DNA from 4 places in the Kitasatospora sp. NBC_01302 genome. Region 4 is predicted to be linked to each of the others. Evidence: riboswitches for the same ligand, from Rfam matches in the RefSeq annotation. Region 4 holds a riboswitch; each other region holds the start of a gene.
What was found. Region 4 has a riboswitch for cyclic di-AMP ahead of OG294_RS22050 (M23 family metallopeptidase). Riboswitches for the same ligand answer to the same signal wherever they lie in the genome.
Positions count from the first base shown of each region.

Region 1 (6,820 bases), 3.7 Mb from region 4:
CCACCGAGGTGCGCGCCCGGGTGGAGCGCTGCGTGGCGCTCAGCGACCTGGTCAAGGCCAGCGACGAGGACCTCCACTGGCTCTACCCGGACCGCTCCCCCGAGCAGGCCGCCGCGCACTGGCTCACCCTCGGCCCGGCCCTGGTGCTGGTGACCAGGGGCGGCGCGGGCGCCCTCGCCGTCACCCGCGACGCGCGGGCCGAGGGGCCGGCCACGGCGGCCGAGGTGGTGGACACGGTCGGTGCCGGCGACTCCTTCATGTCCGCGACCCTGGACGCGCTCGCCGCCCGCGCCCTGCTCGGCGCCGCCGCCCGCGCTTCGCTGCGCAGCCTCACCGGGGCGACGCTGGCCGCCGTGCTGCGGCACGCCGGTGCGGCGGCGGCCGTCACGGTCTCCCGCGCCGGGGCCAATCCGCCCGACCACCGTGAGCTGGCCGCGGCGCTGTCCTGAGCACCGGTCAGGCCTTGCGGCCGACCCCCGCGTACATCCAGCGGGTGGTGGCCTCGGTGGCGGCGTCCGGGCGCCAGAGCGGCACGAATTCGACACCGGGCTCCAGCAGCTCCCAGCCGTCGAAGAGCCCGGTCACCTCCTCGCGACCGCGCAGCCGGATGCCCGAGGCGGTCTTGTCCCAGGTCTTGGCCACCTCGGCGGCGCGCTCGGGATTGCCCTCGTGGGTGCTGTGCGAGAGCAGCAGGTAGCTGCCCGGCGCCACCCGCTCGCGCACCTGGTCCACCGCGTGCCGCGCCTGCTCGTCGCTGACGAAGTGCAGCAGCGCCAGCAGCAGCACGGCCACCGGCTGCGAGAAGTCCACCAGGGTGCGCAGCTCCGGGCGTTCGAAGAGCTCGTCCAGCTCCCGGACGTCCCCGGTCAGCACCGTGGTGCTGCGGTTGTCGGCCAGCAGCGCGCGCCCGTGGGTGAGCACGATCGGGTCGTTGTCGACGTACACCACCCGGGCGTCGGGGGCGACGGTCTGCACCACCTCGTGCACGTTGCCGGGCGAGGGCAGGCCGGCGCCGATGTCGATGAACTGCCGGATGCCGGCCTCGGCTGCCAGCCGCACCGCCCGCCGCAGGAAGGCCCGGTTCTCGCGGGCCGCCGCGGGTATGTCCGCCGAGGCGCTGATCGCGTGCTCGGCCGCCTGACGGTCCGGCGGGAAGTTGTCCTTGCCGCCGAGCCAGTAGTCGTAGATGCGCGCGGGGTGCGGGCGGTCCGTCTGAAGCCGCGTCATGTCGCTGTCGTGTCCGGACTGGTGCACCGTCTCCCCCTCTGTTCCTGCGGCCCGTGGTCGCGCGGCCGGGGGCAGCATAGCGGGCCGCAGAATCCGGGCTGGTCGGCGGGGGTTCCCGGGCGTCGTTGCCGGGGACGCTCGAAGGGAGCCCGCCCCGCCCGCCGGCGGACCCGCTTATTGCCGAGCCATGCGGGGCGGGCGCCGGTAGGGTCGAGCGGTTCGACCTTCTCCAGCCCCCCAGCTGCGAATGTGAGATCAGATGACCTACCAGTCGGGCGAGTTGCCGATCAACCAGGCACGGGCCGACGAGTTGCCCATCCCTGCCGTGGCCGCGGACGAGCTGCTGCCCGAGACGCGCCGGGCCCTGCTGCACCGCCTCGCCGTCGGACAGGCACAGGGCCGGACGCCCTCGCTGGTCGGCCTGGTGGCGCGCGGCGGCCACCGGGTCTGGAGCGGTGGCCGGAGCATGATCGAGGGCCACGCGCCGGACGAGAACACGCAGTACCGGATCGGCTCGATCACCAAGTCCTTCGCCGCGGTGCTGGTGCTGCGCCTGCGCGACGAGGGCCTGCTCGACCTGGCCGATCCGCTGGAGCAGCACCTGCCGGGCACCTCGGCCGGGCGGGCCACGATCCGCGAACTGCTCAGCCACACGGCCGGGCTGGCCGCCGAGACGCCGGGCCCGTGGTGGGAGCGGACCGACGGCTCGCACCGCCCGGAGCTGGGCAACCTGCTGGAGGAGCAGCCGTTCCGCCACCCGGCCGGCGAGCGCCACCACTACTCCAACCCCGGCTACGCGCTGCTCGGCGCGCTGGTGGCCAAGGTGCGCCGGCTGCCGTGGGGCGAGGTGCTGCGCCAGGAGGTGCTCGATCCGCTCGGCCTGACCCGCACCACGCTGCTGCCGCAGGCCCCGCACGCGGGCGGGTTCGCCGTGCACCCGTGGGCGGACGTGATGCTCCCCGAGCCGCTCACCGACACCGGCCTGATGGCGCCGGCCGGGCAGCTCTGGTCCACCGCCGCCGACCTCGCCCGCTGGGCCTCCTTCCTGGCCGGCACGCTCCCGGGCGGCGCGGAGAAGGTCCTGGCCCCCGCCACGCTGGCCGAGATGCGCCGCCCCGCCGCCGGCCCGGACCGTGACGACTGGACCTCCTGCTTCGGACTGGGCCTGCAGCTGTCCCGGCAGGACGGGCGGCTGCTGGTCGGCCACGGCGGCTCGATGCCCGGCTTCCTGGCCGGCCTGTGGTTCAGCCCCGAGGACGACGTGGCGGCGATCACCCTCACCAATGTCACCGCCGGCTCCGGGCTCGGGACCGTGGCCCCCGACCTGATCCGGATCGTCGCCGAGCGCGAACCGCTGCTGCCCACCGCCTGGCGCCCGTTCACCGACGCCGATCCCGACCTGCTCGCGCTGACCGGCCCCTGGTACTGGGGACCCACCGCGCTGGCCCTGCACCTGCGGGCGGACCGGGCCCTGGAGCTCACCGCGCTGAGCGGCCCCGCCCGCACCTCCCGCTTCCTGCCCGAGCCGGACGGCAGCTGGGTCGGGCTCGACGGCTACTACGCGGGCGAGCCGCTGCGCGTGGTGCGCGCCGAGGACGGCTCGGTCAGCCACCTCGACGTGGCGGGCTTCGTGCTGACCCGCGGCGCCTACCAGCCGGCCGCGGTGGTGCCCGGCGACGTCGACCCGCAGGGGTGGCACGCGGGCTGACGCGGCGCTGGCGGGCTCGGCGTCGGCTGACGCGGCGCTGGCGGGCTGACTGGCTGACTGGCTGACGTGGCGCTGGCTGACGTGGCGCTGGCTGACGGAAATTCATATCACGGGGCGATAACGATGCGAATCGTTATCGCCCCTCCAGCTTCGGCATGAGACACCTCACATTGCCCTGCGACAGCGCCTCCTGGCTTGAGATGGGACCTTCGACCTGTCTACGGTGCATGCCGTTCGTCTCCACACGAACCCCGCTCCCCGGAACGCCGAATCCTGCCGCCGGATGGAACGGGCACTGTGCACTGAAGCACCACGGCAGGGGCGGGGGACCCAAGGTAAGTCGCCCCACCTGGAGCACGGCTCCGGGCGGGGCTTGGGGTGAAGCCGCGCATTGCGCGGCCGGGCAACTCCAGCCCGAATCCGACAGCTCACCTCGCAGGCGTGGGAGAGGAAACGCTTTTCATGCTGTCCGTCAACGGTCGCCCCAGCCTGCCCAGCCGCGCCGCCATCAAGCGCGCGATCGCCACCGCCGTCATCGTCGGCGCCGGCGCCGGTCTGCCCATGATCACCGCCGGTGGCGCCAGCGCCACGCCGATCCACTCCGGTTCGCACGGCCACGCCGCACAGCACCAGGCGGCCGCCGCCGCTCCGGCCGCCGCCTCCCAGGCCGCCGCCCCGGTCGCCCAGGCGCCCGCCGGCTACACCGTGCAGGACGGCGACTGGCTGTCCAAGATCGCCACCAGCCACAACGTGCAGGGCGGCTGGCAGAAGCTCTACGACCTGAACAAGTCGGTGCTCGTCAACGGTCCGGACGTGATCTACCCCGGCCAGCACCTCGCGCTCGGCGACGCCCAGGCCCAGGCCCCGGCGCAGACCCCCGCCCCGGCCCAGGCTCCGGCCGCCGCCCCGGCTCCGGCTGCCCCCGCCGCTCCGGCTGCCGCGGCCGCTCCGGCCACCCCGGCGCTGAGCGCCAACGCCAGCGTCGCCTCGCTGCAGGCGCTCGCCGCCTCGATCGTCCCGGCCGACCAGCTGGCGTCGTTCGACCAGATCATCACCCACGAGAGCGGCTGGAACGTCACCGCCACCAACCCGAGCTCCGGTGCCTACGGCCTGCCGCAGGCCCTGCCCGGCAACAAGATGGCCTCGGCCGGCTCGGACTGGGCGACCAACCCCGCCACCCAGATCAAGTGGGCGCTGCAGTACATGAACCAGACCTACGGCAGCCCGAACCAGGCCTGGGTCTTCTGGCAGGCCCACCAGGCGTACTGATCACCCCGGTGATCAACGGCCGCCGGCCCGCCCCCATCGGGCGGTAGCGCTCGGCGGATCGTCCGCAGCCGTCGGCCGGCCACGGGTTTCCCACCTGTGGCCGGCCGACGGCTTTGGCGCGCCTGGCTCTTGGCTCGCTGGGCCTTCGGCGTGCCGGGCTGTTGGTGTGCCGGGCCTTTTGTGTGCCGGGCTGTTGGTGTGCCGGGCCTTTTGTGTGCCGGGCTGTTGGTGTGCCGGGCCTTTTGTGTGCCGGGCTGTTGGTGTGCCGGGCCTTTTGTGTGCCGGGCTGTTGGTGTGCCGGGCTGTTGGCGCGCTGTCGCAGCGACGGGCTGCGCCCCGCTCGTCAGCTGCCGGGCGCCGGCCCGCCGTGCGATCCGGCGTCAGTCCGCCGCGCCGTACCGCACCAGATAGCCCGCCAGCCGCGCGACGTCCTCGTCGGTCCACTCCGTGAACCGCTCGGTGAACGACTCCCGGCGCATCTCGTACGCGTGCCGCAGCAGCGCCATCCCCTGCTCGCTGGGGCGCAGGATCTGCCCGCGGTGATCCTCCGGATCCACCTCGCGGCTGAGCAGCCCCAGCTTCTCCAGAGCGCCGACCTGCCGGCTCACGGTCGACTTGTCGAGCATGAAGTACGCGGCCAGGTCGGCCGCCCGGCAGCCACCGCGCTCGTTCATCAGGTCGAGGATGCTGTACGTCACCAGGGAGAGCCCCGGGTGCAGCTGCGAGGCCTTGTGCCGGGCCCGCCGGGCGAAGGCGGTCAGCTCGCGCTGGATGATCTCGATCGACTCGTCTCGACCCGACACGCGTGACCTCTTCCTCTCCCATGGTGGTTGCGTATTACAACATATGTGCCACTGGCGCCGCCACTGGACCCGCGCCGATCGAGATCACAGCATGCCAGACGGGCTGGTCACAGCCGGTAACCTGTCGACGACAGATCCGAGAAGTCGCCAAGCGCGGCCTGGCTGGCGTCGCGGGGTGCGCATGGACCTGATTCCACCGGCGGACGGGGCTCCCCGGGCCACTGCCGACCAAGCGCCCGGCGCCGCGCCCGCTCACGGCCGGCCGACTGCCCATCCTCCGACTGCCGCCCGCTCCCGGGACGAGTGCTTCGGTGCCGAGCTGCGCCGGCTGCGCACCGAGCGCGGACTGTCGCTCAGTGCCCTCTCCCGCCTGCTGCACTACAGCAAGGGCTACCTCAGCAAGATCGAGAACGGCAGCAAGCCGGCGGGCCATGACCTGGCGCGCCGCTGCGACGAGCTGCTGCGCGCCGACGGTTCGCTGCTGCGGCTGACCGAAGCCGCCGAGCCCGGGCCGACGGGGGCCGGCCCGGCCGGGCCCGGGTCAAGCGGGCCAGCCACCGACAGTGCCCTGCCGACCGCTGCCGGCCACGCGCTCGCCGTGCCACCGGCACTCGACCTGCCCTGCCCCTACCCCGGGCTGGCCGCCTTCGGCCCGCAGGACGCCCACTGGTTCGCCGGGCGCGACCACGCCCTCGCCGCGTTGCTCGACCGGCTGGCCGAGCGCGCGGGACGGGGACCGCTCGCACTGGTCGCCCCCTCGGGCGCGGGCAAGTCCTCCCTGCTGCGGGCCGGCCTGCTGCCCGCCCTCCAGCGCGGCGACCTGCCGTCCGCCCACCCGGGGGCCCGCCGTGTCCTGGTCTGCACGCCGGGTGCGCGACCGCTCTCCGTCCTGCGTCAGCTTCTTGACACCTTGTCAGTCTCCGATGCCGAGGCCGCACCCCGGCTCGTCGCGCTTCCGCCGCCCAGCGCCGAAGCCCCGCCGACACCAATGGCCGAGCCGGAACTCTCACCCTCCACTCCACCTTCACCCTCGCCCTCCGGCGTGCCCCGCCCGGCGCAGTCGGCTGCCCCGGCCCTCGGGCCGGCCCTGATCGTGGACCAGTTCGAGGAGGTCTTCACCCTCTGCCCCGATCCCGCCGAGCGGCACGCCTTCATCCAGGCCCTCTGCGAGCTCGCCACCGTCCCGGACGACCGGCCGGCGGCCGAGGCCACCCTCGTCGTGCTGGGCGTGCGCGCCGACTTCTGCGGACGCTGCCTCGACCATCCGCAGCTGGTCCCCGTCTTCACCCGCGGCCTGCTCGCGCTCGGTCCGATGACCAGCGCGGAACTCCACGAAGCGATCACCCGCCCGGCGACGGAGGCCGGCCTGCTGCTGGAGCCGGGGCTGGCCGAAATCCTGCTGCGCGACCTCGGGCCGGTGGAGCTGCCGCTGCCCGCCGACCCGCCCCACCCGCGCGCCGAGGCCGCCGTCCTCCCCCTCCAGCCGGGTGCGGCGGGCGTGCTCCCGCTGCTCTCGCACGCGCTGCTCGCCACCTGGCAACAGCGCGAGGGGCGTGCCCTGACCGTCGCGGGCTACCTGCGCACCGGCGGGGTGCACGGTGCGATCGCGGCCACCGCCGAGAACCTCTTCGCCGGCCTGTCCGCCGAGGGCCGGCGGACGGCTCGGCACCTGCTGCTCCGCCTGATCCACCTGAGCGAGGAGAGCGAGCCGACCCGCCACCCGCTGGCCCACCAGCAGTTGCTGGCCTGGCTCTCCGCACCCGACCCGGCGGTCGAGCAGGGCGATCCGGCCGCTCTCGCCGATCCGGCGGAT
Region 1 covers NZ_CP108404.1:1,358,016-1,364,835, forward strand. The annotation lists gene OG294_RS06100 (carbohydrate kinase family protein) at 1-449, shown strand, start outside; gene OG294_RS06105 (SAM-dependent methyltransferase) at 457-1,227, opposite strand; gene OG294_RS06110 (serine hydrolase domain-containing protein) at 1,487-2,935, shown strand; cyclic di-AMP (ydaO/yuaA leader) riboswitch at 3,267-3,392, shown strand; gene OG294_RS06115 (LysM peptidoglycan-binding domain-containing protein) at 3,398-4,204, shown strand; gene OG294_RS06120 (MarR family winged helix-turn-helix transcriptional regulator) at 4,585-5,007, opposite strand; gene OG294_RS06125 (nSTAND1 domain-containing NTPase) at 5,189-6,820, shown strand, end outside.
Region 1: another riboswitch for cyclic di-AMP. It lies ahead of OG294_RS06115 (LysM peptidoglycan-binding domain-containing protein); the one in region 4 lies ahead of OG294_RS22050 (M23 family metallopeptidase).

Region 2 (6,820 bases), 380 kb from region 4:
CTGGCCGAGGCGGCGAGCGAGCTGAAGGTGACGGTCAACCCGCGCTACGGCAGCTGGGACGTCCAGCAGTCGGTGCTGGACAGCCCCACCGAGGACTGGCTGCCCCAGTCCGGCGCCGCCTCCTGACCACCCCGTCCGGACCACTCCCCGCGCCCACCCCGCCGGCCCGCTCCGGGCGGTAGGTTCGGGGGTGTGGACACCGTGATCGACGCCCCGAAGCTGACCCTGCTCACCACGACCCACCGGGTCGCCCCCGGCCTGCTCAGCTGGCCCGCCTGGTCGGCGCTGCAGGCCGCGCCGCTGGTGCTGGCCGCCGACCCGGCGCACCCCCAGCTGCCCGCGCTGGCCCAGGCCGGGGTGACCGTGGAGCTGGTGGCGCGCGACAGCGCGCCGGCCCTGGCCAGGCTGCTCACCGGGCGGGCGCCGGTGCTCTTCCTGGGCAGCCAGGACGGCGACCCGGGGCTGACCGACGCGCTGGCCAGGATCGCGGTCGAGCAGGCCGGGCAGGCGCCCGAGATCGAGCTGCTGCCGGGCTCCTACGACCTGCCCGGTGCCCGGCTGCTCGACCTGGTCGCCGTGATGGACCGGCTGCGCTCGCCCGGCGGCTGCCCCTGGGACGCCGAGCAGACCCACGCCTCGCTGGTGAAGTACCTGGTGGAGGAGGCGTACGAGCTGGTCGAGGCGATCGAGCAGGACGACCGCGCGACCCTGCGCGAGGAGCTCGGCGACGTGCTGCTCCAGGTCTTCTTCCACGCCCGGATCGCCGAGGAGCACGCCGAGGACCCGTTCTCCATCGACGAGGTGGCCGGGGCGATCGTCGACAAGCTGGTCTACCGCCACCCGCACGTCTTCGGCGACTCGGACGCGGCCACCACCGACCAGGTGGAGGCCAACTGGGAGGCGCTCAAGGCCGCCGAGAAGCAGGACCGGGAGTCGGTCCTGGACGGCGTGCCGGCGGGCCTGCCGGCCCTGGCGTACGCGGCCAAGCTGGTCTCGCGGGTGCGCCGGGCCGGTTTCACCGGCGTGCCCGACGCCCCGTACGCGCTGCCGGCCGAGCTGACCGAGGAGTCGGCGGGCGCACTGCTGCTGGCCGTGGTGCAGCGGGCCCACGACGCGAAGGTGGACCCGGACGCGGCGCTGCGGGCGGCCGCGCGCGCCTACCGGGAGGCGGTGCGGGCCGCCGAGGGGCTGCCGGCCTAGGGCCTGCCTACGGGCGGACGCCCTCGGCCTGCCGCTGGGCCGGGACGGCCTCGCCGAGCGCCGTCCCGAGGGCCTCGCCGATCGCCTCGCTCAGCGGGTCGAGCAGCTCGGCGAGGCGGTGGAGGCGGCCGGGCAGCTCGGCCATCGTGACGATCTTCTCGCCGTCCGGGCCGGCCACGCAGAACAGGTCGATCGGGCCCAGGTGCTTCTCGGCGGTGTCGACCAGCGCGGCGATGTCGCTCGGCTGGTGGATGTCGGAGCTGACGCCGACCACCGGGCAGCCGATCCGGTCCAGGGCGGTGGCCAGGTCCTCGGCGACGCCGACCCGGGGGTCGGCGATCAGCAGGCCGGCGGCGCCCGCCGCGGCGAACCGACGGGCCGGCCCGTCGCCGTCGCCGCCGTCGAGTACCGCGATAACCACCACTGCCCCGGCTACCCGCATGGCCTGCTCCTCCCTGGGGGCACCGCCGCACTGCGTCGCCCGCCAACCACGTATCGGAGGATCGTAGGCTCCAGCTGACCCTCCGCAACAGGGATTACCCGCCAGGTGACCAGACTCACTCCTGGCGGCGACCGGATACGGTCAGAACATGTCCGACCAGCCTGATTCGCCCCCGCCCACCCTCTTCACCTGGGAGTTCGCGGCCGACCCCTACCCGGCGTACGCCTGGCTGCGGGAACACGCGCCGGTGCACCGCACCACCTTGCCGAGCGGGGTTGACGCCTGGCTGGTCACCCGTTATGCGGACGCCCGGCAGGCGCTGGCCGACGCCCGGCTCTCCAAGAACCCGGCGCACCACAGCGAGCAGGCGCACCGCACGGGACGGGTGGGGATCCCGGGGGAGCGTCAGGCCGACCTGATGACGCACCTGCTGAACATCGACCCGCCCGACCACACCCGGCTGCGCCGCCTGGTCTCCAAGGCCTTCACCCCGCGCAGGGTGGCCGAGTTCGAGCCCCGGGTGCAGCAGCTGACGGACCGGTTGATCGACGGCTTCGCGGCCCGCGGCTCGGCCGACCTGATCCACGAGTTCGCCTTCCCGCTGCCGATCTACGCGATCTGCGACCTGCTCGGCGTGCCGGCCGAGGACCAGGACGACTTCCGGGACTGGGCCGGCATGATGATCCGCCACGGCGGCGGCCCGCGCGGCGGCGTGGCGCGCGCGGTCAAGCGGATGCGCACCTACCTGGCCGAGCTGATCCACCGCAAGCGGGCCGACCCCGGGGACGACCTGATCTCCGGTCTGATCCGGGCCAGCGACCACGGTGAGCACCTCACCGAGAACGAGGCCGCGGCGATGGCGTTCATCCTGCTGTTCGCGGGGTTCGAGACCACGGTCAATCTGATCGGCAACGGCCTGTACTCACTGATGAACCAGCCGCTCCAGCGGGCCCGGCTGCAGGAGTCCATCGCGCGCGGCGAGCGCGGGCTGCTGGCCACCGGGGTCGAGGAGTTGCTGCGCTTCGACGGCCCGGTGGAGCTGGCCACCTGGCGGTTCGCCACCGAGCCGTTGACCATCGGCGGGGTGCGGATCCCGGTGGGGGACCCGGTGTTGGTGGTGCTCGCGGCGGCCGACCGGGACCCGGCCAGGTTCGAGCGCCCCGACACCCTTGACCTGGCCCGCCGGGACAACCCGCACCTCGGCTTCGGGCACGGCATCCACTACTGCATCGGCGCTCCGCTGGCCCGACTTGAGGGCCAGGCTGCACTCGCCACCCTGCTGACCCGGTTGCCCGATCTCCGGCTCGCCGCGGACCCCGCCGAACTGCGGTGGCGTGGCGGTCTGATCATGCGCGGCCTGCGCGAACTCCCTGTTTCGTTCATGCCCGAAGCTGCCGCGAAGTGACGGAACGGCAGCTCTGACGGCGTGTCGAAGTCCGTTGTCCGGTGCGGTCTGAATGACCATCAACCCGGACAAACAAGACCAGTTGGTAGGCGATCGATCGCGCTCCGTAATTTTCATGTGATGTACGCGATATGAGCTTGTGATCGGTCCGTCAATCTGCTTACCCTCCCTGGAGTTCGCTGCTGCGAACCCCGGAGTGCGGAACGCCGAGTCCTGCCCGTCGCGCTCCCGGGACACCGACCGACACCCGGGCAGGGGCGGGGGACCCAGGATTTTCTGCCGTCTCCCACGGCTAGGGGTGAAGCCGCGTCAGCGGCCGGGCCAACCTCACGGGCCCGAACCCGACAGCTCACCTCGCAGGCGTGCGGAGAGGGATAGCTTCATGCTGCTCACTGGCAATGGCCGGCACCGCCGTCGTACCCAGGCCGAGAAGGCGATCGCCGCGGCCGGCGTGGCCGGCGTCGGCCTCGCGGTTCCGCTGCTCACCGCGACCAGCGCGCACGCCGCCCCGGTCTCGGTCTGGGACCAGGTCGCCAACTGCGAGAGCACCAACAACTGGTCGATCAACAGTGGCAACGGTTTCTACGGTGGCCTGCAGTTCACCTCCTCGACCTGGGCCGCGTACGGCGGCACCCAGTACGCCGCGCAGGCCAACCAGGCCAGCAAGGCCCAGCAGATCTCGGTCGCCGAGCGGGTGCTGGCGGACCAGGGCCCGGGCGCCTGGCCGGTCTGCTCGGTCAAGGCCGGGCTGAGCAAGGGCGGCGCCTCGGCCGCCCTCGACGCGAGCGCCGACTCGGGCGCGGCCCAGCAGCAGAGCGCGCCGCAGGAGCAGTCGGCGACCCGGCAGTCGAAGCCGCAGCCCCAGCAGCAGGCCCAGCCCCAGCAGCAGACGCAGCCTCAGCAGTCGGCCGCGCCGAACTTCCCGGGGAAGGCCGGCTGGGACGCGGACGGCAAGGTGTTCTGGTACCAGAAGGACGGCGGCTGGTACTGGACCAGCCACCAGAGCGTGTACAACCAGTACGCCGCCCCTGCCCAGGCTCCCGCCCAGGCCCCGGTCCAGACCCCCGTCCAGGTCCCCGCTCCTGCCGCGCCCGCCGCTGCGGCGCAGGCCGCCCCGGCCGGTCACGGCTACACGGTGCAGGCCGGCGACACCCTCTCCTCCATCGCCCGGGCCCAGCACCTGACCGGCGGCTGGCAGCAGCTGTACCAGGCCAACCACTCGACGGTGGGCGGCGATCCGAACCTGATCATGCCGGGCCAGCAGCTGCACTTCGGCTGACGGGCCGACGAAAGCGCGCGGGGTGCCCCGGGACGTGGCCCCGGCGACGCCCCGCGCGCTTTCGAGTGAACTACTCGCGGGTAGCCGAGCCACACCGTGAGACGGCACCCAGGCCTGGACGGCCCGGGCGGCCGGTGCGGTTAGGCTCTGGTCGTAACGACTCCGTTCCACGTCCGCAGGACCGCTTCCGTCTAGGAGATGCCTCGTGCCGTCCATTGATGTCGTCGTCGCCCGTGAGATTCTCGACTCGCGCGGCAACCCCACGGTCGAGGTCGAGGTCGGCCTCGACGACGGCAGCACCGGCCGTGCCGCTGTCCCGTCCGGCGCCTCCACCGGCGCGTTCGAGGCGCTGGAGCTGCGCGACGGTGACAAGAACCGCTACTTCGGCAAGGGTGTGGAGAAGGCCGTCCTCGCCGTGATCGAGCAGATCGGCCCGGAGCTGGTCGGCTACGACGCCACCGAGCAGCGGCTGATCGACCAGGCGATGCTCGACCTGGACGCCACCCCGGACAAGTCCTCGCTGGGCGCCAACGCGATCCTCGGCGTCTCGCTGGCCGTCGCGCACGCCGCCTCCGAGGCCAGCGACCTGCCGCTCTTCCGCTACCTGGGCGGCCCGAACGCGCACGTGCTGCCGGTCCCGATGATGAACATCCTCAACGGTGGGTCGCACGCCGACTCCAACGTCGACATCCAGGAGTTCATGATCGCGCCGATCGGTGCGGAGTCCTTCTCCGAGGCCGTTCGCTGGGGCGTGGAGGTGTACCACACGCTCAAGGGCGTGCTGAAGGAGCGCGGCCTGTCCACCGGCCTGGGCGACGAGGGCGGCTTCGCGCCGAACCTGGACAGCAACCGCGAGGCGCTGGACCTGATCACCGAGGCGATCAAGAAGGCCGGCTACGTGCCCGGCAAGGACGTCGCGCTCGCGCTGGACGTGGCCGCCTCCGAGTTCTACAAGGACGGCGCCTACCAGTTCGAGGGCAAGCCGCTGTCCGCCGCCGAGCTGATCGACTACTACGCCGACCTGGTCGACAACTACCCGCTGGTCTCCATCGAGGACCCGCTGGACGAGTCCGACTGGGACGGCTGGAAGGCCATGACCGACAAGCTGGGCGCCAAGGTCCAGCTGGTCGGTGACGACCTGTTCGTGACCAACCCGGCCCGCCTGGCCCAGGGCATCGAGACCGGCACCGCCAACGCGCTGCTGGTGAAGGTGAACCAGATCGGCTCGCTGACCGAGACCCTGGACGCCGTCGAGCTGGCCCAGCGCAACGGCTACCGCTGCATGATGTCGCACCGCTCCGGCGAGACCGAGGACGTCACCATCGCCGACCTGGCCGTCGCCACCAACTGCGGCCAGATCAAGACCGGCGCCCCGGCCCGCTCCGAGCGCGTCGCCAAGTACAACCAGCTGCTGCGCATCGAGGAGATCCTCGACGACGCCGCCGAGTACGCGGGTCGCGCGGCCTTCCCGCGGTTCCGCTTCGCGGACCAGTGAGCACCGGAAGTTCGAGGGCTGAACCCGAGGGCTGAGCACCACCCTCGCAGCACGCCTGACCGATGCCCCGGCCGTCGCCCCGTAGGGTGGACGCCGGGGCACCGGCACGACTGGGGCCGGTACGAGCGGACGGATCGGGAGGGGTCAGGAGATGGCACGCTGGAAGATCCCGGGCCTGGCCGGCCGGCCGCGGTTCACCTCCCGGGCCACCGTGCTGGTCCTGGTGCTCTGCTCGCTGGTGGCGATCCTCGCCTACCCGACCCGGCAGTTCATGAACCAGCGCGCCCAGATCAGCGACCAGCGGGTCAAGGCCGAGCAGGCCCGCCAGCAGGTGGAACAGCTGAAGACCGAGTGGGCCCGCTGGCAGGACCCGATGTTCGTCAAGGCCCAGGCCCGCGAGCGCCTGCACTACGCGCTGCCCGGCGAGACCCCGTTCGTCTCCATCGACCCCACCCCCTCGGCCACGCCCCCCCAGCCCGCCGGCGCCGGGTCCCCGCAGGCCGCCGCGAAGGCGGCCAAGCCCTGGTACGCCGCCGTCTGGGACTCGGTGGACGCGGCTGCCGCCCCTGCCCCCACCCCCGCCCCGTCTGGGGCTCCCGCCCCGTGAGAAGACTGCAGAACTGATGAGCACTGAGAACCAGAGCGCCGCCGCCCAGCCCGCCAAGGACGAGCCGGTCGCCGATCGCGACCTCGCCGCGGTGGCGGCCCAGCTCGGGCGCGTCCCGCGCGGCACCCGGGCGGTGGCGCACCGCTGCCCGTGCGGCAACCCCGACGTGGTGGAGACCGCTCCCCGGCTGCCCGACGGCACCCCGTTCCCGACCCTCTACTACCTGACCTGCCCCAAGGCCGCCTCGCTGATCGGCACCCTGGAGGCGGACGGGGTGATGAAGGATCAGACCGCGCGGCTGGCCGAGGACCCGGAGCTGGCGGCGGCCTACCAGAAGGCGCACGAGGACTACATCGCCCGCCGTGACGCCATCGAGGTGCTGGAGGGCTTCC
Region 2 covers NZ_CP108404.1:5,447,680-5,454,499, forward strand. The annotation lists gene OG294_RS23705 (hypothetical protein) at 1-126, shown strand, start outside; gene OG294_RS23710 (MazG family protein) at 193-1,200, shown strand; gene OG294_RS23715 (hypothetical protein) at 1,208-1,642, opposite strand; gene OG294_RS23720 (cytochrome P450 family protein) at 1,791-3,047, shown strand; cyclic di-AMP (ydaO/yuaA leader) riboswitch at 3,276-3,424, shown strand; gene OG294_RS23725 (LysM peptidoglycan-binding domain-containing protein) at 3,430-4,326, shown strand; gene eno (phosphopyruvate hydratase) at 4,532-5,821, shown strand; gene OG294_RS23735 (FtsB family cell division protein) at 5,973-6,428, shown strand; partial or broken gene OG294_RS23740 (DUF501 domain-containing protein) at 6,445-6,820, shown strand, end outside.
Region 2: another riboswitch for cyclic di-AMP. It lies ahead of OG294_RS23725 (LysM peptidoglycan-binding domain-containing protein); the one in region 4 lies ahead of OG294_RS22050 (M23 family metallopeptidase).

Region 3 (6,820 bases), 2.9 Mb from region 4:
GACGGCGCCGACGGACGGCTTGGACTCGCTCATCCTCCTTAGCCTGGCCCATCCCGCGGGGTCGGGGCAGCGGCGTTAACCCGTTCGGCCGCGGCGCGCGGCTAACGCACCGCGAGCGCCCACTGGTCGAGGATGAAGCGCCCGGCCCGGTCCAGGGCCGCGTCCGCCTCGTCGAGCGAGCCGGTGAAGGACTGGAACACGTGCGGCACGTCGGCCGTGACGTCCAGGATCACGTCCACGCCGGCCGCCGCCGCGCGGGTCGCCAGCCGGGTCGAGTCGTCCAGCAGCACCTCGTTGCCGCCGACCTGGAGGAGCAGCGCGGGCAGCCCGCCGAGGTCGGCGCAGATCGCCGGGCTCAGCAGCGGCTGCCGCGGGTCCTGGCCGGCCAGGTAGTGCGGGCTCAGGGCCAGCAGCGACTCGCGGGTGAACAGCGGGTCGATCCCGTGCTTGGTCGTCATGCTCTCGCCGCTGCGCGTGCTGTCCGTCGACGGCGAGAAAGCGACCGCCGCGGCCGGCATGGGCAGACCGGCGTCGCGCGCCGCGAGCAGGGTCGTGACGCAGAGCCCGCCGCCGGCCGAGTCGCCCGCCAGCACGATCTGCTCGGGCGCGACCCCGCTCTCCAGCAGGTCGCGGTAGGCGGCGACGCCGTCCTCGACGGCGGCCGGGAACGGGTGCTCCGGGGCGAGCCGGTAGTCGACCGACAGGGCCCGGGCGCCGGTGCGCCGCACGAGCGCGGCGGTGAGGTGCCGGGCGGTGGCGGGCGAGCCGAAGATCCAGCCGCCGCCGTGGAAGTAGAGGATCGTGCCACCGGTGACGCCGGCCTCGGGTTCGAACTGCAGGGCCGGGCGGCCGCCGAGGGTGCTCGGGGCCGAGGTGACGCCGAGCGGCGGCGGGCCGCCCACCATCATCGCCTCGAAGGCCTCGCGCTGTTCCTGGGGCGAGCGGGCGCCGTCGAACCGGGTCGACCGGTAGAAGGCGTCGACGGCGGTGCGCTGTTCCTTGCTCATGGGGGTTCTCCAGCGTCGGGTGGGATGGGATCGGTCGGGTGGGAGATCATGGATCCGCGAGGGGCTGGCCCTCGACGAATAATATTCCATGGAATGTACTTCCTGGGAAGGTGTGATCCGGATGACCGATCCCGCACAGGTGTTCGCCGACCTCGTCCGGTACGAGACCCGGCTCTACAACGCCCTCGGGGAGCGGCTGCGGGCCGAGCACGGACTGACCACGAGCCAGTTCGAGTTCCTGCGGATCATCGGCGGGCGCGAGGACTGCCGGGTCAACGACCTCGCCCACGAGGTCGCGATCACCGTCGGCGCGACCAGCAAGGGGGTCGACCGGCTCGAAGCCGCGGGCTGGGTGAGCCGCCGCCCGAACCCGAGCAACCGCCGCTCCTCCCTGCTCGGCCTGACCGCGGCCGGCGAGCAGTTGCTGGCCGCCGCCACCGCGACCTTCGAGGACGGGCTGCGCAGCTGGCTGACCGAGCCGCTGGGCGCGCAGTCGCTCGACCAGCTGGCCACCACCGTCGCCCTGCTGCGCCAGACCCTGGAGCAGGCGCGGGTGGGCATGCCGACGGGGTGACCAGGCGCTCGGCGTCCGGCCTCGCCTCCTGTCACCCCTTCGGGCGACGGGCGGCCGGTCACGGGTTCGTGCTCGCGGCCTCGGGGTAGGCGCGCAAGCCTGACGAGGGCGGGGAGCCGACGCCCGCCGGCCTGGAAAGGGAGCCGCCATGCCGCACGAGCCGACCACCGATGCCGGGTCCGGGAGGGGCGCAGGAGCAGTCCCCGCCGGGCCGGCCGCCGCCCCCGAGCGGCTGATCCGCACCCAGGTCCCCGCCCGGCTCGACCGGCTGCCCTGGTCGCGGTGGCACTGGCGGATCGTGATCGGCCTGGGCACGGTCTGGATCCTGGACGGCCTCGAGGTCACCATCGTCGGCAACGTCGCCGGGCGGCTGTCGGAGCACGGCAGCGGGCTGGCGATCAGCACCGGCCAGGTCACCACCTGGGCAGCCGCCATCTACGTGGCGGGCGCCTGCTGCGGGGCGCTCTTCTTCGGCCGGCTCACCGACCGGTTCGGCCGCAAGAAGCTCTTCATGCTCACCCTCGTGGTCTACCTCACCGCGACCGCCGTCACCGCGTTCTCCTGGACGGCGTGGTTCTTCTTCCTCTGCCGCTTCTTCACCGGCTTCGGCATCGGCGGCGAGTACGCGGCGATCAACTCGGCCATCGACGAGCTGATCCCGGCCCGGGTGCGCGGGCGGGTCGACCTGATCATCAACGGCAGCTTCTGGGTCGGCGCGGCGATCGGCGCCTTCGCCTCGATCGCGCTGCTGAACACCGCGCTCTTCGCCACGGACATCGGCTGGCGGCTGGCCTTCGCGATCGGCGTGGCCCTGGGCCTGGTGATCCTGCTGGTGCGCCGGCACGTGCCGGAGAGCCCGCGCTGGCTCTTCACCCACGGGCGCGGCGAGGAGGCCGACCAGCTGGTCGACGAGATCGAGCGGACCGTCACCGAGCAGACCGGCGAGCCGCTGCCGGCCCCCGAGGGCTGGGTGACGGTGCGCGAGCAGGGACCGGTCAGCTTCACCACGGTGGCCCGCACGGTCTTCCGCAGCTACCCCAAGCGCACCGTCCTGGGCCTGGCGCTCTTCGTCGGCCAGGCCTTCCTCTACAACTCGGTCACCTTCGGCTACGCGGTGATCCTGACGACCTTCTTCAACGTCCCGCAGGGCGACACCGGTTACTACTTCGCGGTGATCGCGGTGGGCAACTTCTGCGGCCCGCTGCTGCTCGGCCACCTCTTCGACAGCGTGGGCCGCAAGCCGATGATCGCCGGGACCTACCTGCTGTCGGGGGTGCTGCTCTTCGGCACGGCCGCGCTCTTCCAGCAGGGCCTGCTCAACGCCACCACCATGACGGCCTGTTGGGTGGGCGTGCTGTTCTTCGCCTCGGCCGGCGCGAGCGCCGCCTACCTGACGGTGAGCGAGGTCTTCCCGCTGGAGGTGCGGGCGCTGTGCATCGCGTTCTTCTACGCGGTGGGCACCGCGCTGGGCGGCATCACCGGGCCGCTGCTCTTCAACGGCCTGGTGAACAGCGGCAAGCCCGCCGACACCACGCTCGCCTTCTGCATCGGCGCCTCGCTGATGGCGGCGGCCGGGCTGGTGGAGGCGGCGATCGGCGTCCGGGCGGAGCGGCTCTCCCTGGAGGAGTTGGCCGCTCCGCTCTCCGCCGTCCAGGGGCAGGAGGCCGGCGCCGAGGCCTAGCGGTAGACCCGCACGTAGTCCGCCGCGAAGGTGATCGGGGCGGAGCCGCTCGGGCCGGGGTGGTACTGCCCGGCGCTGATCGACAGGTTGAGGATCAGGTTGGCGGACCAGTTGGCCCCGACGCCGGTGTTGTCCGAGTAGACCTTGACCCCGTTCACGTACCAGTCGACGGAGTTGGCGCCGTAGTAGGTGCCGATGGTGACCCACTGGCCGGGCTTCACGTCGGTGGCGTCGGTCAGGTAGTCGTGCGCCGGGTTGACGTGGTTGGTCAGCTCCAGCAGGTTCGGGTTGTCCGGGTGGTACTCGAAGGAGTCGATCTCGCTGCCGCCGTTCGCCCAGGTCCACAGCGCGGGCCAGGCGCCGGGCGCGGAGGGCATCTGCACCCGGGCCTCGGCGTAGTCGCCGGTCTTCACCTTGAAGCCCTGCTGGGTGCCCTCGGTGGTGAGCAGGCCGGTGGTCCAGGCCTGCTTGCCGTTCTCCAGGGTGTGGCTGGAGGGCTGGGCGGTGAAGGTGGCCACACCGTTCGCCACCGAGACGTCGGACGGGTCGAGCCAGTCGAGCTTGTTGTCGTCCGGGTTGTGGGTGCCGTACTTGTACGCGGTGGTGGTGCTGTCGTTCCACTTGGTGGCGTCCAGCGGGCCGTTGAACTCGTCCGACCAGGTCAGCGTCTTGCCGGCGACCGGCGAGCCGCCGGTGGCGGGCGGCGTGCTCGGCGACGGCGAAGGCGCGGGCGTCGGGGCGGGGGCCGGGGTGGAGGTGGGGGTGCCGGCCGCCGAGACCGTGAGGGTCTGCGTGGTCAGGTTGTGCCAGGCACCCGCCTGGTCCTGGAAGAAGCCGAAGATCTGGTACGCACCGGCCGGGAAGCTGCGCGCGCCGGTGGTCAGCGAGAGGCCGCTCGGGCAGATCTGCTGGTTGCCGAGGTTCCCGGGGAAGTCCAGGTTGTTGCCGGCGGCGTCGCGCACCCCGACCCCCACCGTCTTCGCGGTGAAGCAGGAGGCGGCGTGCAGGGTGAGCGCGGCGGTGGTCGAGGCGCCGGCGGTGGCCGTGGCGGGGGCCAGCCGGTCCTGGGTGACCTGGGGCACGGCGGTGCCGGACGTACGGGCCCAGGCATCGGCCTGGCCGACGACGGGCACCGCGAGCAGGCCGAGCGCTCCGACGACGACGCCGAGGCGCAGCGGGGTGGAGGTGGGTATCACGGGGAGTCCTCTTGCGACGCCTACGAGGTGAGCTGTCGGGTTCGGGCCGCAAGATGGCCCGGCCACCGACGGATTCCGGTGGCGGCTTCACCCCTAGCCGGGCGTGCCTGGTGGGCCTGCGGGCGCAGGCGGGCGGGGCACGGCTGGCACTACCTGGGTCCCCCGCTCCTGCCTGGTGCGGTGCTCCGGGGCCGGCCACCGGCAGGCAGGACTCGGCGGTCCCGGGGGCTGGGCCCGCCGCTGGGTGGCGGGCGCCAGCAGGGTAGGCAGATGACATGATCATCATCAATGTCAGGCGAGTCACACCTGTCACACCAGCACCGAAAGCGACGCCATCGCATCACCTGGACCGCCATCCAGTTACATGGACATGAAAAGTCTCTTGGCGTGCTCCCAGCACCTTCCCAGACTTCCTGACGCTCCCCCAGACTGCTTGCCATGCAGACTCTTCTACGCGCGTTGAAGTCGCGTGCCGCCTCCGTGGTCACCGTGAGCATGCTCACCCTGGCCCCCACCGCCGTCTTCGCCGCCGACGCCCACGCGGACGTCAGCGGCTCGATCTGCCAGTCGGCGCTGCCGAGCCAGGCGGACGACACGCTGAACCTGATCGCCCAGGGCGGCCCGTTCCCGTACTCCGAGGACGGCGAGACCTTCCAGAACCGCGAGGGCGTGCTGCCCAGCGAGCCGAACGGCTACTACCAGGAGTACACGGTCGTCACGCCGGGTGCGCCCACCCGCGGCACGCGCAGAATCATCACCGGCGAGGACGGGTCGGACTACTACACCTCCGACCACTACGAGTCGTTCTCGCTGATCGACTTCAGCTGCTGAAACCGGCGCTGAAGCGGACCCCGAAGCGGGTCTGAGCCCGTCGAGCCCCCGTTGAGCCCCGGTCCCCGCAAGCACGCGGGGACCGGGGCTCAGCCGGTGCCGCGCCAGGCCGCCGCGGCGGCCACCCGGCTGTGCACCCGCAGCTTGGCGTAGGCGTGTTCCAGGTGCTTGTCCACGGTGCGGGTGGAGACCGCGAGACGGCGGCCGATCTGCTGGTCCGTCAGGCCGTCCGCGAGCAGGTCCAGCACGGCGGCCTCGCGCGCGGTGAGGTCGGCGGCCGGCGCCCGCGGCGGGGGTGCCAGCCGCTCCAGGGCGTGGGTGAGCCGGGCCCGCAGCAGGGTGGCCGAGGCCAGGTCGGCGTCCGGGAAGTCGCTGCCGGACCGGTTGACGATCAGCGCCACGGTGCGCCGCCCGGCGCTCGTCCAGCCGGCCGGGAAGGCCATCGCCAGCTGGTACTCCGCACCGGCCGGGCCCAGCGCCTCGCCGTAGGTGCCCAGCCGGTGGTACTCGGTCCGGGACTGCAGGTCGCTGCGGCGCAGCGGGACGCCGCTGCCGCCGTTGGTGTGCACGAAGAGCGGGTCCGCCGGGGCGTACCGGAAGAACGCGGCCAGCGTCTGCGGGCTGAACAGCGCCTGCGGCAGGGTGACCGGATGGCGCCCGGTGGGGGTGCGGGTGGACCAGGTGAGGCTGTCCCCCGGCACGGCGCGGAGCAGCACCGGAAACAGCGCCGGCAGCAGGGTCTCCTCGTCGACGGCGTCGATCAGCAGGTCGATCACGGCGCAGATCCGCCGCAAGCCGGCCTCCCCGGACGGAGTCACGCATCGAGCGTGCGCCCACCGGGGAGGCCGGGTCAAGCCGGGCCCCGACAAGCCCGGCTGCGGACCGCCCGCCCAACGAGGCGATCATGTGGGAGAGGAGCAACGGTGACCGGTCGGCTACCGGCTGGCGGCGTAGACGCGGTTGAGCGGGCTCTCGGCGGCCAGCTTCCAGTGGTGCAGGCCGGCGTCGTCGGCGAGGTGGCGCATCGCGTCCTCACCGGCGTGGTTGCCCATCGCCTGCGGCCCGTGCTGGGCCAGCGCGGAGGGCAGGCAGATGGCGACCGAGGCGGAGACCACGGCGCGGCCGATCGGGTTGGCGTTCGCCCGGACGTCGGCCGAGACGTTCGGTTCGACGATCATGCAGGCGCCGTCGGGGGCCAGCGACTGCTCGGCGTGGTGCAGCGCGCTGCCGGGGTCGCCCATGTCGTGCAGGCAGTCGAAGAAGGTGATCAGGTCGTAGCCGTCCCCGGGGAAGTCCTGGGCACCGGCCACCTCGAAGCTGACCCGGTCGGCCAGCCCCTGCTCCTTGGCCAGCTCGTTGGCCGCCTCGATCGAGGGCCGGTGGAAGTCGAAGCCGTGGAAGTGCGAGGCCGGGTAGGCCTTGGCCATCAGCATGGTGGACCAGCCGTAGCCGCAGCCCACGTCGGCGACCTCGGCGCCGGCGGCCAGCTTGCGCTCGGTGCCGTTCATCGCGGGGATCCACTCGGGGACCA
Region 3 covers NZ_CP108404.1:2,155,132-2,161,951, forward strand. The annotation lists gene OG294_RS08740 (MFS transporter) at 1-33, opposite strand, end outside; gene OG294_RS08745 (alpha/beta hydrolase) at 102-1,007, opposite strand; gene OG294_RS08750 (MarR family winged helix-turn-helix transcriptional regulator) at 1,129-1,581, shown strand; gene OG294_RS08755 (MFS transporter) at 1,730-3,262, shown strand; gene OG294_RS08760 (glycoside hydrolase family 16 protein) at 3,259-4,458, opposite strand; cyclic di-AMP (ydaO/yuaA leader) riboswitch at 4,462-4,593, opposite strand; gene OG294_RS08765 (ribonuclease domain-containing protein) at 4,897-5,289, shown strand; gene OG294_RS08770 (helix-turn-helix transcriptional regulator) at 5,379-6,107, opposite strand; gene OG294_RS08775 (class I SAM-dependent methyltransferase) at 6,225-6,820, opposite strand, start outside.
Region 3: another riboswitch for cyclic di-AMP. It lies ahead of OG294_RS08760 (glycoside hydrolase family 16 protein); the one in region 4 lies ahead of OG294_RS22050 (M23 family metallopeptidase).

Region 4 (6,820 bases):
CTTCCTCTACCTGCTCTTCTGGCTCGGCGCGCACCGCGGCTGAGTGGTGCTCAAAGCACCCGTGTCGCAGGCCTGTTCACCGCCCGGGAGTCCCTAGGGTGGTTCGCATGACTACCGCGCTCCACCAGCAGACCGTTCCGGCTCCCGCCCCGCGCCTGGCCTTCCCCCAGGCCGCCGGCGGCGTCTACCAGGCCATGCTCCAGCTCACCGGCGCCGCGCACACCGGACTTGACCCAGCGCTGGCCGAACTGGTCAAGATCCGCGCCTCGTTGATCAACGGCTGCGCGTTCTGCATCGACATGCACACCACCGACGCCCGCAAGGCCGGCGAGGAGGAGCACCGCATCTACGCGCTGGCCGCGTGGCGGGAGACCCCGTACTACACCGCCCGCGAGCGGGCCGCGCTGGCGCTGACCGAGGCGGTCACCCTGCTGACCGAGGGCCACGTGCCGGACGCGGTCTACCAGGAGGCCGCCGCGCAGTTCGACGAGGCCGAGCTGGCCCAGCTGATCTCGGTCATCGCCACCATCAACGCGTGGAACCGGATCGCGGTCAGCACCCGGATGAGCCCGGCCCCCAAGGGCTGACCACCGGCGACGGCCGGCCACCGGCTGTTCGCCCGGGCGGCGGTGCGGGGTCCCCCACCCGTACCGCCGCGCGTCGTAGAGTGCGGCCGTGGCCGCCACCCTGAGCACCCTGGACTTCGTCACCCGGCTCGCCGTCGGCGTCGGCTGCGGCGCGCTGATCGGGGTGGAGCGTCAGTGGCGGGCCCGGATGGCGGGCCTGCGCACCAACGCGCTGGTCGCCGCGGGGGCCACCCTCTTCGTGCTGTACAGCGCCTCGGTGCTGGACCCCGGCTCCACCACCCGGGTCGCCTCCTACGTGGTCTCCGGCATCGGCTTCCTCGGCGGCGGGGTGATCCTGCGCGACGGCGCCAGCGTGCGCGGCCTGAACACCGCGGCCACGCTCTGGTGTTCGGCGGCGGTCGGGGTGCTGGCGGCCTCCGGGAACCTGCTCTTCGCGCTGCTGGGCACCCTCGGGGTGCTGGCGGTCCACCTGACCCTGCGCCCGGCGGGCCGGCTGCTCGACCGGGTGCCGCAGGACGACCCGGACGTCGAGGGCGTACGGGCCAGCATCCACCTGCTCTGCGACCGCAAGTCGGAGACGCAGCTGCGCGCGCTGCTGCTGCAGGCCATGACCACGGCCGGGCTGACCCCCACCGGGCTGCGCGCCCGGCGCGAGGACGAGCACACCACCAAGCTGCGCGCCACGGTCGCGGTCGCCGGGGATCCGGCCCGCGCGATGGAGCAGTTGATCACCCGGATGTCGCTGGAGCCGGGCGTGCGCGATCTGTACTGGCACCTCACCGAGGAACGCCAGGATCCCGAGCCCGAGGCGCTCGCCTGAGCGCCGGGCGGCCGGGCGGCTGGGCGGCCGGGCGGGCCGGGCCGCTGCCCGTATGGACGACCGGGGGCCGCTACTGCCCGTCCGACTCCCCGTAGCCGGGCTGCGGCCGGGCCGGCACGCTGCTCATCGAGCGCACGCCGCACACGATCGCCAGGCCCCGGCGCATCGCGGCCAGGCGGGTCAGGCCGGCCGAGCGGACGCTCGCCGGGCGACCGGAGGGACGCGGGGGCACGGCGGCGGTGCGCTGGGCGGGGAACGCGGCGGGGGAGCTCCCGAGGGCCGCGCGGTGGGCGGTGGTCGGCTGCGTCATGGGCCCTCGTCCTTCGCGGGTGAGCCGCGAGCGGACTCGCGGGTGGTACGCCTCGGCTTGCTGCTACCCGGGCGGGGCTCAGTCTGACCTTCGTTCGGCGACGAATCGGTCTCGATCCCTGTCCGAATGCGTACCGGCTGGGACTTTAGTCCCTTTTCCCTAGTGCTATCCGATCAGTCCATAGTCTGACCAGAGGTTCAGCGACAGGGTTGACCAGAGTTTGACCAGCCGTTGCCTCAGGCCCCGTCCGGCCAGGACCGCAGCCCGCTGGTCAGCAGCCCGATCAGCCGCTGCTGGGTCACCCCCAGGTCCTCGCGCAGCTGGAAGGCGCCGGCGATGGTCAGCGAGGCGAAGCCGTGCGCGAGGGCGCGCACGGTGCGGGTCGCGTGCACCGCCTCGGACTCCGCGATTCCGTAGTCCTCCAGCACCCGGAAGATCGCGCCGACCAGCGCGGTGGCCGCGTCGATCAGCTCCGGGTCGGTGCCGGAGGGGCTCTGCGGCAGGGCGGCGTAGCGGTGCGGGTACTCGATCGCGTAGCCGTGGTACGCCCGCAGCAGCGCGTCGACCGCCGCATCCCCGCGCAGCCCCTCGGTCGCCTGCCGGAGCCGGGCCGCCAGGTCGGCGGTGACCCTGATCGCGACCAGCCGGCGCAGCCCGCCCAGGCCGCCGGGCACGTGCTTGTAGAGCGAGGGGGCGGCGACCTTGGCCCGCAGTGCGACGCCCGCCAGGGTCAGGGCCTCGGGGCCCTGGTCGTCGATCAGGCCGAGCGCGTGGTCGACGACGAGGTCGGGGGTCAGTCCGGCGCGGGGCATCAGGCAACCTCGGTGAAGAAGGGGAGCAGGGCGGCGGCGGTGGCCTCGGGGTGGTCCGTCATCGAGTAGTGCCCGGCGCCGTCGATCATCACCTTACGGGCCTTGAGCGCCGCCGCCTGGCGGTCCGCCACCAGCTCCGGATCGGTGAAGTCGGGGTCCTTGGCGCCCATCACGACCAGGGCCGGGCAGCGCACGCCCTCGGTCCAGCCGACCGGCGCGGAGTTGCCCCGGACGTAGCCGCGGGTGGTCCGCTTGCGGCCGGGGGTGCGCGCCGCCCGCACCTGGCGGGCGATGTACTCGCCGTGGTCGGCGGGCTTGGTGGTGGGGAAGGCGACCTTGTCGAGGTAGAAGCCCCAGAACTTCGGGAAGGCGATCACCGCGCTGCCCATCACGTGGACCAGCGCCCGCTTCAGCGCCCCGGCCTCGGGCTGCTCGACGAAGGCGTTCAGCAGGACGATCCCGGCCACCTTCTCGGGGGCGGTGGTGGCGGCCTTGAGCACGGTGGCGCCGGTGTAGGAGTGGCCGACCAGGACGGCCCGCTCGATGCCCAGGTGGTCCAGCAGCGCGACGACGTCCCCGGCGATCGCGGCGGGGGAGTAGTCGTCCCAGGCGGACGAGGACTCGCCGAGGCCGCGCAGGTCCATGGTGATCACGCGCTGCCCCGCGGCGAGCAGCAGCGGGCGCAGGTGGCGGAAGCTGGCGCGCGGCTCCAGCATGCCGGGCAGCAGCACCACCGGGGTGCTGTCCTCGCCGGAGGTGCCGCGGCTGTCGGCGCCGAGCGTGTCGTCGAAGGCGATGGTGCCGCCGGGGAGCTGGAGGAACTGGGTCTGCGGGGCGGTGGTGGCGTTCATGGCGGCCTCCTGGCCTGGCGAACGGTGGGTGCCGGCGGCTTGCCGACACCCACAAAGCTATGGCTAATAGCCATAGCCGTCAACCCCTTCCGCACAGCTGCGCCGGGCAGGCCCTACAGCCCCTCGGCCCGGAACGGATCGTGCTCGGCGAGCAGCTTCTCCAGCCGGGCCTGGTCGACCCGGGTGACGATCTCGCCGGCCTCCTGGCGGTCCCGGACCACCTTGGCGAGGGTGAACGCGGAGGTCAGTGCGTAGAGCAGGCCGAGCGCGAGGAAAGCCCGCATCCAGGAGCTGATGGGCAGGTAGGCGATACCCACCGCGAGGCCGCCGGCGGAGAGGGCGAAGGAGAGGATCGCCTGCACGTAATAAGCGGACGTGGTCCGTGGTTGAACCGTGGAAGTCATACCTGAAGGATGGCCAACTGCCGTGCTGCGCACCTGAGTACGACTACTCAGATCGGGCCCGGGCGGTTCTCGGCATGACGGGAGCATGACGCCCGGGGAATGTGCCCGTTCGACCGGAGCGGCTTGGAATCGCGCGCTCCTGGGATTAACGTTTGATAACGCAGCGCGGTCGGCAACGCCGTACCCGAAACGGCACCGTGCGCCGTCGCCTAATCCACGGACCTGGCCTTCGGGTTGGGCCGGGAGCCGGGGAACCACCGTTCCTTGGGGTGAATCGGATCGTCCTGGGCCGTTGCGGTCCAGGTCGGACCGTAGGAGACCTTCCTGCTCCGAACCCGTCAGCTAACCCGGTAGGCGCGAGGGAAGGAAAGGAGCGCGCCCCCGTGGCGTTGTCGCACTCCCCGGAGAGCCACACGGAATCGGGCACCACCGGCCTGCTCGACCACCCCGACGCGACGGCGGACACCGCCCGGCCCAAGGTGCCCCGCCAGGCGCGCGCCGGTGCCAACTCCGCCGGCCTCCGGCTGGGCAGTGCCCCCACGGTCGTCACCGCGATGGCCGCCGCACTCGGCGCCACCGGCCTGTCGGCCACCGCCGCGGCTGCCGCCACCACCCCGGTGCCGGCGCCCGCCACCACGCTCACCGCTCCCGACCAGCAGGCCGCGGCTCAGTCCGACGGCGCCGCCGACCCCGGCCTCGCGCTCGCCGCCCGGATCCAGCAGCAGGCCGACCAGCGCACCGCCGCCGAGGAGGCCGCCCGGCTGGAGGCCGCCAACGAGGCCGCCGCCAAGCGCGCCGCCCAGGCCGAGGCCGCGGCGCAGGCCGAGGCCACCGCCCGCGCCCAGGCTGCCGCCCAGGCCGAGCAGGAGCACGCCGCCGCGCAGGCCGCCGCCGCCCGGTCCGCCGCGGAAGCCGCTGCCGCGCAGGCCGCTGCCGCGCAGGCCGCCGCCGCGCAGGCCGAGGCCGCGGCCGCCCCGGTCACCGCCCGCCTGCCGCTGGCCAAGTACACCGTGGCCCCGTCCGGTTCGCCCTGGGCCCAGCTGCGGACCGGCCTGGACTTCGCCGCCGCCGCCGGCACCCCGGTCGGCGCGGTCGCCGGCGGCACCGTCAGCTCGGCCGGCTGGTCCGGCGCCTACGGCTACCGGGTCGTCCAGACCCTGCCGGACGGCACCGAGCTCTGGTACTGCCACCTGGCCTCGATCGCGGTGACCGCGGGCGAGGTCGCCCCCGGCACGGTGCTCGGCACGGTCGGCGCGACCGGCGCCTCGCCGAGCCTGCTGCCGGGCGCGGCCCCGATCGGCCCGCGCCTGCACCTGGAGGTCCGCCCGGGCGGTGGCGCCCCGGTCGACCCGGCCGCCTGGCTGGCCGCCCACGGCGCCACCGTCTGACCGCGCCACCGCCCGGCCGCGGCACCGCCCGCGACCGCACCGGCAGCGGCACCCGGCCCCGCGACACCGCGGCGGCCGGGGTGCTACTGCTCCGGCGCCGCCTCGCCCGCCCAGAGCCCGATGTCCGGCAGGTCCACCAGCCCGCGCCGCACGATGTAGCCGTCCACCTCGGCCGCGCCCGGCTCCGGCGCGAGGTCCTGGTACTCCGTCAGCAGCAGCTCCGGCAGCCCGGGCACGGTCCACTCGCCGAGCAGCCGCAGCGCCTCGGCCTGCACGGCCGCCTCGAAGGCCGGGAAGTCGCCCGCGAGTTCGGCCGGCATCGGCAGGCCCAGCGCCGTGAGCCCGGCCAGGTTGCGGTAGCTGCGCTGCATCAGGCGGTTCTCCACCAGCAGCCGCGCCCCGTCGGTGGCCATCCCGATCGACAGCAGCACGCCCTCGGTCCAGCCCTCCTCGCCCTCGGGCTGCTCCAGCTCCGCGAGCGCGGCGAAGGCGGCGATCCGCTCGGGCTCGGCCAGCGCCCGGAAACCCTCCAGCCAGGCCCGGACCGCCGCCGGGTCGGCGGTGTCGACGCCGGCCTCGCGCAGCAGCAGGGTGTAGAGCCGGGGCCAGGTCAGCAGGTGCGGCTGGCGCAGCAGTCCGGCCAGCAGCTCGCCCTGCCACTCGGCCTCCTCGTGCAGCCGCTGCTGCCGCTTGGCGTTGAGCCGCTTCGCCGCCCGCTGGTGGTCGATCAGCAGCCGCACCGCGTCGCCGTAGGCGTGCGGCGGCTGCTCGGGCACCGGCTGGACGTACAGGTGCAGCCGCTCGTAGAGCAGCTCCTGGAGCAGCGGGGAGGTCAGCTCGGGGAAGCCGTCGTGCAGCTGGGCGTCGCCCAGTTCGAGCAGCGTCAGCACCGCCGTCACCGCCGCCTCGGGCGCCGGCGCTAGCCCCTGCTCCTCGGCCCATCGCAGCAGCTCAGCGGTGTGCGGTCGGGGTGCGAGCCGCAGGTCGTCCAGGTCCATGTCCCGATCTTCGCACCCGTCGGGCCGGGCGGTGGCGGCACGAGGGTGGGGTTAACCCCACCCCGGGTTCGCCGGGCAGCCGCCTACCGGCAGGGGTGCCCCGCCCGGCAGAGTGGTCGGCATGACGACGACCGCCGCCCCGTTCGCCTCCTTCGACGCCGCAGCCGGCCCGGACGACGCCGCCGAGCGGCGGCACGACGACGCCTTCGAGGTGCCGTACTTCTGGCGCGGTCCGTTCGCCCGGGAGACCTACCGCGAGCTCGGCTACATCCTCACCTCGCTCTTCACCGCGATCATCGGCTTCGCCTGGACCGTGCCGATGTTCGCCGTCGGTGCGGGCACCGCGATGACCTTCCTCGGCCTGCCGCTGCTCGCGCTGCTGCTGGCCGGTGCCCGCGCGCTGGGCGCCCTGGAGCGCGCCCGGGTGGCCGGGCAGCTGGGCCTGCGGCTGCGGGCGCCGCGCGCGGTGCGCCCGGCCGGGGGCGGGGCGTGGAGCGTGGTCACCCGCCAGCTGCGCGACCCGGCGGGCTGGAAGGCCGTCCTCCACCACGTGGTGATGTTCCCCTGGCACGTCTTCTGCTTCGTGCTGTCCGTCACCCTGTGGGCCGTCGGGCTCGCGATGGCGCTGCTGCCGGCCTACAACTGGGTCT
Region 4 covers NZ_CP108404.1:5,070,358-5,077,177, forward strand. The annotation lists gene OG294_RS22015 (DUF6126 family protein) at 1-43, shown strand, start outside; gene OG294_RS22020 (carboxymuconolactone decarboxylase family protein) at 108-587, shown strand; gene OG294_RS22025 (MgtC/SapB family protein) at 676-1,407, shown strand; gene OG294_RS22030 (hypothetical protein) at 1,478-1,717, opposite strand; gene OG294_RS22035 (TetR-like C-terminal domain-containing protein) at 1,954-2,529, opposite strand; gene OG294_RS22040 (alpha/beta fold hydrolase) at 2,529-3,380, opposite strand; gene OG294_RS22045 (YiaA/YiaB family inner membrane protein) at 3,494-3,784, opposite strand; cyclic di-AMP (ydaO/yuaA leader) riboswitch at 3,981-4,156, shown strand; gene OG294_RS22050 (M23 family metallopeptidase) at 4,168-5,172, shown strand; gene OG294_RS22055 (hypothetical protein) at 5,256-6,170, opposite strand; gene OG294_RS22060 (sensor domain-containing protein) at 6,292-6,820, shown strand, end outside.